DNA from 2 places in the Streptomyces cyaneofuscatus genome. Region 1 is predicted to be linked to the other one. Evidence: riboswitches for the same ligand, from Rfam matches in the RefSeq annotation. Region 1 holds a riboswitch; the other holds the start of a gene.
The links. Region 1 has a riboswitch for glycine ahead of gcvT (glycine cleavage system aminomethyltransferase GcvT). Riboswitches for the same ligand answer to the same signal wherever they lie in the genome.
Positions count from the first base shown of each region.

Region 2: linked by a shared signal. The riboswitch ahead of gcvP (aminomethyl-transferring glycine dehydrogenase) and the one ahead of gcvT (glycine cleavage system aminomethyltransferase GcvT) in region 1 are both predicted to bind glycine.

Region 1 covers NZ_CP137002.1:2,176,466-2,180,872, forward strand. Annotated here, with positions in the region: gene R2B67_RS09030 (enhanced serine sensitivity protein SseB C-terminal domain-containing protein) at 1-101, opposite strand, end outside; gene R2B67_RS09035 (enhanced serine sensitivity protein SseB) at 359-1,129, opposite strand; gene R2B67_RS09040 (AAA family ATPase) at 1,200-1,898, opposite strand; glycine riboswitch at 2,063-2,160, shown strand; gene gcvT (glycine cleavage system aminomethyltransferase GcvT) at 2,341-3,456, shown strand; gene gcvH (glycine cleavage system protein GcvH) at 3,577-3,954, shown strand; gene glyA (serine hydroxymethyltransferase) at 3,981-4,407, shown strand, end outside.
Region 2 covers NZ_CP137002.1:7,202,978-7,207,384, forward strand. Annotated here, with positions in the region: gene R2B67_RS31795 (MerR family transcriptional regulator) at 1-388, shown strand, start outside; gene R2B67_RS31800 (DNA polymerase IV) at 487-1,935, shown strand; gene R2B67_RS31805 (PRC-barrel domain-containing protein) at 1,857-2,228, opposite strand; glycine riboswitch at 2,386-2,483, shown strand; glycine riboswitch at 2,484-2,615, shown strand; gene gcvP (aminomethyl-transferring glycine dehydrogenase) at 2,677-4,407, shown strand, end outside.

The DNA of each region.
Region 1 (4,407 bases):
GCCGTGCCGTGCCAGAGCAGCATCCAGACCTGGCCGTCGGCGAGGGCCGCGAGCAGCGCCTCGTAGGCGTCGTAACGCCCGGGGCTGACCTGGCGCAGCATGTGCTCGACCTGACCGGCCGCCGCAGTGCCTGACGCACTCACCCTGGGTCCCGCCCCTCATCGTTCCGTCGACGCTCCCGGGCACACGGGAGCGGCCTCGCCATCAAACCAGCTTATGCGCCACTTCTGACACCGACTTGACGCCACGGTCGGGCGGCGCCCCGGCAGCCGTGCGGTCAGCCGTACGTTCCGTGGCTTTCGCGCCGTACGTTCAGTGGCCCTCGCGCCGTACGTTCCGTGGCTTTCGCGCCGTACGTTCAGTGGCCCTCGCGCCGGTAGAACGGGCGCACTTTCTCCCGCATCCAGTCGCCCACCAGGTCCTGGGCCACGTCCAGCAGGACCAGGTTCACCGGCCAGGGCACCTCGATCCGGCCGAGCGCCCGTCCCAGGGCGTCCATGGGGGCGCTCTGGCCCGCGCCGTCCCAGGTGGCGAACTCGACGCCGACGAAGAGGACGGGGTCGCCGCCCTCGATGCTGGCGAGCGCCCGGCGGGCGGTGGAGACCACGCCGGTGGCCTCGAACTCGGCGGAGACGGCGGCGAGGAAGTCGACCGGGTCGTGCTGCCAGTCCGGTTCGTACAGCTTCACCCGGCCGCCGCTGGCGGGCCCGTCCAGGGCGGTGCGGCCGGCCCGGCAGAGCTCGGCGACGGCCGGCGGCGGCAGCGGGATGCCGACCGCGCCGCCCGGGTTCACCGCGATGCCGACCTGCGGGGGCAGGCCCCGGGCGAAGTCGCGGGCGGGGGCCACGGCGAAGGACATGTGGCTGCCGACGCAACTGAGGAACTGGCCCTCGGAGCTGAAGACGGGGACGTACGCGGCGCCGTCGATGTCCATCATCGGCAGGTCGAGGTCGGCGCTGGCGGGCGAGCCGCCGGCCGGCAGCGGGACCCAGACCGAGCTGCGGCCGAGCACCTCGACCAGGCGGCCGCCCGCGTCGGCGACGCCGAGGGAGGCGGTCAGCACCTCTTCGAGCTCGTTGGCGGGCCACGCGTGCTGGGGGTGCGCCTGGACCGGTGCCGGAATGTCCACTGCCTCTGTGCCTCTCTCAGCTGTCGTCGCCGGGCTGTCGCCGCTGGGCTGTCGCCGCTCGGCCAGAACCCTAACCGGCGCGGGCGGCCGGGGGCTCCCCGTCGCCGAACGAGATCCGGCTGAGCGCGCTCGCGGCCTCCCGGTCCAGCAGCACCGCCGAGGCGCAGCCGGGGGGCAGCGTGCCCTGCTCGGTGTCGCGGATCAGCCGGGCCACCGCGTGCCGGTGGCGGGCGAAGGCGTACCCGGAGACGCCCCGGCCGCGTTCCCGCTGCCCCTGGCGGGCCGTCGCGGGGTCCACGTCGAGCAGGAGCAGGTGCAGGGTGCGGCCCCGGCGCACGGCGTGCAGGGCGAGCCAGCGGCGTACCCAGGTCTGCGTACCGCAGTCGTGGACGACCACGGACGCGCCGGAGCGCAGGACGGCCCAGAGCCCGAGGTAATGAGCGGCGCGGACCAGGGGGCGGTAGAGGGCGTACGGCAGTAACGGGGGCAGGGCGGCGGCCCAGCGGTCGCGGGTGTCCTGGGAGTCGATGGCGGGGCCACTCACGGCCTGCCGGATCAGGGTGGACTTGCCCCCGCCGGGCAGCCCGGAGACGACCACGATGTCACCGGGGGTGAAGTCGAGGCTGTACGGGCCGTGGCCGGTGCGCCCGCGCAGATCGCGTACCACCGGCGCACGGGGTTCCAGCAGCTCGCGGCCGGGTGCGCCGGGCTGTGCGGGCATCGCGCCGTGCGCGGTCCCCGCGGTCGGTACCGACCGCTGCAACGCCATCGCCCATCCCCCTGCTGTCGGGCCACCCGAGCCTGCCCCTGAAGTGTAAAGAAATGGCAAGGCTCCACAACCGTCCTCGCTGTTCGCGCAAGCGTTGCCGACCGGCCTCCCCACTCTGCCGCAAGGCGTGCGATGATGACCCCGCCAACTGCATACCGGCCGTTCGAATCCGCGCGGGAGAGTTCCGGCCACAGTGTGAGCCGGGCGCCGAAGGAGCAAGATCCTCCCTTGAATCTCTCAGGCCCCGTACCGCGTGGATGAGGCAGATCTGAAAAGCGAGCCGCCCTGCGGCTCCACCCAAGGTGCAAGCCGAGCCCTGTGACCAGGGGCGCCCCTCTCCAGGGGCATACCCCGTCAGGGGCTATCGGCGAACCTCTCAGGTTCCGATGACAGATGGGGAGGATTTTCCGTCCTGACGTCGTCATGCCCTGGAGCCGTATCCATGAGCACTGCCCCCCGTCTCACCGCCCTCGACGCGCTGCACCGCTCGCTCGGCGCCACCATGACCGACTTCGCGGGCTGGGACATGCCCCTGCGGTACGCCAGTGAGCGCGACGAGCACAACGCCGTACGGACCAGGGCCGGGCTCTTCGACCTGTCGCACATGGGCGAGATCACCGTCACCGGACCCGAGGCCGCGGCCTTCCTGAGCTACGCGCTGGTGGGCAACATCGCCACCGTCGGCAACGGCCGGGCCCGCTACACGATGATCGTCCAGGAGGACGGCGGGATCGTGGACGACCTGATCGTCTACCGCCTGGCCGAGACGGAGTACATGGTCGTCGCCAACGCGGGCAACGCCCAGATCGTGCTGGACGCGCTGACCGAGCGGGTCGGCGGCTTCGACGCCGAGGTGCGTGACGACCGGGACGCGTACGCGCTGCTCGCGGTCCAGGGCCCCGAGTCCCCCGCCATCATGAAGGCCGTCACCGACGCCGACCTGGACGGGCTGAAGTACTACGCGGGCCTGCCGGGCACGGTCGCCGGGGTCCCGGCGCTCATCGCCCGTACCGGCTACACCGGCGAGGACGGCTTTGAACTCTTCGTCGCGCCCGAGCACGCGGAGGCCCTGTGGCGGGCCCTGACGGAGGCCGGTCAGGCGCACGGGCTGATCCCCTGCGGCCTCTCCTGCCGGGACACGCTGCGCCTGGAGGCGGGCATGCCGCTGTACGGGCACGAGCTGACGACGGCCCTGACCCCGTTCGACGCGGGCCTGGGCCGGGTCGTGAAGTTCGAGAAGGAGGGCGACTTCGTGGGCCGCGAGGCGCTCCAGGCCGCCGCCGAGCGCGCCGAGACCGCCCCGCCGCGCAAGCTGGTCGGCTTGATCGCCGAGGGCCGCCGGGTCCCCCGCGCGGGCTTCCCGGTCGTCGCGGACGGCAAGGTGATCGGCGAGGTCACCTCCGGCGCCCCCTCCCCCACCCTGGGCAAGCCGATCGCCATGGCGTACGTGGACGCGGCCTTCGCCGCGCCGGGCACCGAGGGCGTGGGCGTGGACATCCGGGGCACGCACGAGCCGTACGAGGTCGTCGCGCTGCCGTTCTACAAGCGCCAGAAGTGATATCCCGGAAGAACCCGGGCCTCTCGCTCCACTCGGGCGTCACGGAAGTGACGTACCTCCGTCTCACACCGTAAGACCACCGTTCATCAGCACTCCCCCGCGTACAGGAGAATTCAGGTCATGAGCAACCCCCAGCAGCTGCGGTACAGCAAGGAGCACGAGTGGCTGTCGGCCATCGAGGACGGCGTGGCCACGATCGGCATCACGGAGTACGCGGCCAACGCGCTCGGTGACGTCGTCTACGCCCAGCTTCCGGAGGTCGGTGACACGGTGACCGCGGGCGAGACCTGCGGTGAGCTGGAGTCGACCAAGTCCGTCAGCGATCTGTACTCGCCGGTGACCGGTGAGGTGACGGCGGCCAACCAGGACGTCGTGGACGACCCCTCGCTGGTGAACTCCGCTCCCTTCGAGGGCGGCTGGCTGTTCAAGGTGCGCGTCACGGAGGAGCCGGCCGACCTGCTCTCCGCCGACGAGTACACCGCGTTCTCCGGCAACTGAGACCTGAGACCTTAAGGGACCCCCTGATGTCGCTTCTGAACTCCTCCCTCCACGACCTGGACCCGGACGTCGCCGCCGCCGTCGACGCCGAGCTCCACCGTCAGCAGTCCACCCTCGAAATGATCGCCTCGGAGAACTTCGCTCCGGTCGCGGTCATGGAGGCCCAGGGCTCCGTCCTCACCAACAAGTACGCCGAGGGCTACCCCGGCCGCCGCTACTACGGCGGCTGTGAGCACGTCGACGTGGTCGAGCAGATCGCGATCGACCGGATCAAGGCCCTGTTCGGCGCCGAGGCCGCGAACGTCCAGCCGCACTCCGGTGCGCAGGCGAACGCCGCCGCGATGTTCGCGCTGCTGAAGCCGGGCGACACGATCATGGGCCTGAACCTGGCCCACGGCGGTCACCTGACCCACGGCATGAAGATCAACTTCTCCGGCAAGCTCTACAACGTGG
Region 2 (4,407 bases), 5.0 Mb from region 1:
GCCGGCCTACGGGTCGGGGACCCAGCGTCTCTACAGTTTCCGGGACGTGGTCCTCCTCAAGATCGTCAAGCGGTTCCTGGACACCGGGGTCGCTCTGCAGAACATCCGCACCACGGTCCAGCACCTGCGGGCCCGGGGGTTCCAGGATCTTGAGCGCATGACGCTGATGAGCGACGGGGCGACGGTCTACGAGTGCTCATCACCCGACGAGGTCGTCAGCCTTCTCCAGGGTGGTCAGGGCGTCTTCGGGATCGCCGTCGGCGTCGTCTGGCGCGATGTGGACGCGGCGCTCTCCCAGCTCCACGGCGAGCGGGTCGACACCGGTGAGACGCTCATCGGCAACAACCCGGCCGACGAGCTGGCCCGGCGCCGCAACCGCGCCGGATGAGCGGCTGAGGGCACAGGACGGTACGGAACGGGGCGGCCCGGCACTCCACGGAGTGCCGGGCCGCCCCGTTGTCAGTGGTGTAGGGCAGCATCGACGGTGTGAGACCCGCGCCGACCATCCTTCACCTGGACATGGATGCCTTCTACGCCTCGGCGGAGCAGGCGGCCAAGCCCAGCCTGCGCGGAAAGGCGGTCGTGGTGGGCGGCCTCGGCCCCCGGGGGGTCGTCGCCACCGCCTCGTACGAAGCACGGGTTCTGGGCGTGCACTCCGCGATGCCGACGGCCCAGGCCAGACGGCTCGCGCCGAACGCCGCCTATCTGGTGCCCCGCTTCTCGCTCTACCGGTCGGTGAGCGAGCAGGTGATGGAGCTCCTGGGGCGGCTCTCGCCGCTGGTGGAGCCGCTGAGTCTGGACGAGGCCTTCGTCGACCTGGAGGCGGGCGGGGTCGCGGACGACACGGTGTCGGCGCGCAGGACGGGGGAGCGGCTGCGTACGGCCATCCGGGAGGTGACCGGGCTGAGCGGGTCGGTCGGGCTCGCCGGTTCCAAGATGCTCGCCAAGATCGCCTCCGAGCAGGCCAAGCCGGACGGGCTTGTGCTCATCGAGCCGGGCACCGAGCGCGAGCTGCTCGCCCCCATGTCGGTGCGGACGCTGCCGGGCGTCGGGCCCGCCACCGGGGACCACCTCCGGCGCGCCGGGATGACCACCGTCCACGACCTCGCGGAGGCGGGGGAGGCGGAGCTCGTACGGCTGGTGGGCAAGGCCCACGGTCATGGGCTGTACCGGATGGCGCTGGGGCTCGACGACCGGCCGGTGGTCGCCGAGCGGGACGCCAAGTCCGTATCGGTCGAGGACACCTTCGATGTGGACCTGCACGACCGCGTGCGGGTGCGCGCCGAGGTGGAGCGGCTGGCCGTGCGGTGCGTGGAGCGGCTGCGGTCCGCCGACCGGTCGGGGCGCACGGTGGTGCTGAAGGTGCGCCGCTACGACTTCTCCACCCTGACCCGCTCCGAGACCCTCAGGGGCCCCACGGACGACCCCACGGTGGTCCGGGAGGCGGCCGCGCGGCTGCTGGAGGCGGTGGACACCACCGGGGGCGTACGGCTGCTGGGCGTGGGCGTCACGGGGCTCGCGGACTTCACGCAGGAGGATCTGTTCGCACAGGCCGCGGACGCCCGGGAGCTGGCGGCCCGGGCGGAGGTGTCCGAGAAGCCGGTCACGGAGGACGACAAGCCGGTCGAGGAGGAGCCCGAGAGCGCCGAGCAGCTCGCCGCCCGGCGCTGGCCCGCCGGACACGACGTACGCCACACGGCGCACGGACACGGATGGGTGCAGGGGAGCGGGGTGGGCCGGGTGACGGTCCGGTTCGAGGAGCCCGGCGGGCCGGTCGGCCGGGTCGTCACGTTCCGCGTCGACGACCCGGAGCTGAGCCCCGCCGATCCGCTGCCGCTGGTCCGCGACCCGGTCGACTACTCCTCCTGGCCGGCCAGCCTGCCGAAGTCACGGTCGGGGCCGGCCTCCGCCGCCGGCGGGGAGTCCAGACCGTAATGGCGGTAGAGCTGCAGCTCCTGCTCCGGGGAGAGGTGCCGCCCGACGCCGAAGTCCGGGGCGCCCTTGATCAGCGTGCGGTCGAACGGGACCCGCAGCTCGTCCTCGACGAACTCGCTCGGCTCCAGCGGGACGAAGGCGTCCCTGCTGAACAGGCCGGTGCGGACGGCCGCCCACTCGGGCACGCCCGTCGCGTCGTCGAGATAGACCTCATCCACCGTTCCGATCTTGGCGCCCTTGCGATCGAAGGCCTTGCGGCCGATCAGGCGGCGCGGATCGATGTCGGTCTGCACGGTGCCTCCTACTGGTCCCACTGCCTGAAAGGTGGTCCTCTGTCACTTCAGGGGTGATCCCCTGTCGCTATACCAGCACCAGACAAGTGCAGATCCGTGGCGTCGGCCACTCGAGGACTCCACGGGGATGGCCGCTGGTAGGCTGGCAGGCGGCTGCTGACCCCGTGCGGGAGAGTCCTCCGGTGCAGAATCCGGAGGCGCCGAAGGAGCAAATCCTCCCCGGAATCTCTCAGGCCCCCGTACCGCACGGACGAGGTCACTCTGGAAAGCAGGGCGGGTTCGTGCGGGCAGATGCCGGGACGGATTCGACCCTCACCGACGGTGAAAGTCGGCACGCCCCCGGGCGGGCCGGTGAAGCTCTCAGGTTGAGATGACAGAGGGGGAGGCCGTTCGGGCACCCGCGCCGTGGTGCCCCTCGCAGGTCGTGACAGACCAGGAGGCCTCCACCATGACCCCCCGTCGCACTCCGCTCTCCCAGCTGGAGCAGGGCATTCCGTTCGAGCAGCGCCACATAGGGCCCGACGCCGAGGCCCAGGCGAAGATGCTCGCCCAGGTCGGCTACGGCTCCCTCGACGAGCTGACCGCCGCCGCGGTGCCCGACGTGATCAAGAGTGCGGAGGCCCTGAACCTTCCCTCGGCGCGCACCGAGGCCGAGGTGCTCGCCGAGCTGCGGTCGCTGGCCGACCGCAACAAGGTGCTCGCCCCGATGATCGGCCTCGGTTACTACGGCACCTTCACGCCCCCCGTCATCCTGCGCAACGTCATGGAGAACCCCGCGTGGTACACGGCCTACACGCCGTACCAGCCGGAGATCTCCCAGGGCCGCCTGGAGGCCCTGCTCAACTTCCAGACGATGGTCGCCGAGCTGACCGGCCTGCCCACCTCCGGCGCCTCCCTCCTCGACGAGGGCACCGCGGCCGCCGAGGCCATGGCGCTCGCCCGGCGGGTCGGCAAGGTGAAGAACGGCGTCTTCCTGATCGACGCCGACACCCTGCCCCAGACCATCGCGGTCATCGAGACCCGCGCCGAGCCGACCGGTGTGGAGGTCGTCGTCGCCGACCTCAGCGACGGCATCCCGGCCGAGATCGCCGAGCGCGGCGTCTTCGGCGTCCTGCTCCAGTACCCGGGCGCCTCCGGTGCCGTCCGCGCCATCGAGCCCGTCATCGAGCAGGCCCACGAGCTCGGCGCGATCGTCACCGTCGCCGCCGACCTGCTGGCCCTCACGCTGCTCACCTCGCCCGGCGCCCTCGGCGCCGACATCGCGGTGGGCACCACCCAGCGCTTCGGCGTGCCCATGGGCTTCGGCGGCCCGCACGCCGGCTTCATGGCGGTCCGCGAGAAGTTCGCCCGCTCCCTGCCCGGCCGCCTCGTCGGCGTCTCCGTCGACGCCGACGGCAACAAGGCCTACCGCCTGGCCCTGCAGACCCGCGAGCAGCACATCCGCCGCGAGAAGGCCACCAGCAACATCTGTACGGCGCAGGTGCTGCTCGCCGTCATGGCCGGGATGTACGCCGTCTACCACGGCCCCGACGGACTGCGCACGATCGCCCGCCGCACCCACCGCTACGCCACGATCCTCGCCGAGGGCCTGCGCGCCGCCGGCGTGGACGTCGTGCACGGCGACTTCTTCGACACCCTGACCGTCAAGGCGCCCGGCAAGGCCGCGGAGATCGTCGCGGAGGCCCGCGAGCGCGGGGTCAACCTCCGCCGTGTCGACGCCGACCATGTCTCCATCGCCTGCGACGAGACCACCACCCGGTCCCAGCTCTCCGCCGTCTGGGCCGCCTTCGGCGCCGACGCCGACATCGAGGCGCTGGACGGCTCGGCCGCCGACGCGCTGCCCGAGGGGCTGCTGCGCTCCGACGACATCCTGACCCACCCGGTCTTCCACCAGCACCGCTCCGAGACCGCGATGCTGCGCTACCTGCGCAAGCTCGCCGACCGTGACTACGCGCTGGACCGCGGCATGATCCCGCTCGGCTCCTGCACCATGAAGCTGAACGCGACCGCCGAGATGGAGTCCATCACCTGGCCCGAGTTCGGCGCGCTGCACCCCTTCGCCCCGGCCGAGCAGGCGCAGGGCTTCCTCACGCTCATCCGCGAGCTGGAGGAGCGCCTCGCCGAGGTCACGGGTTACGACGCCGTCTCCATCCAGCCGAACGCCGGCTCCCAGGGCGAG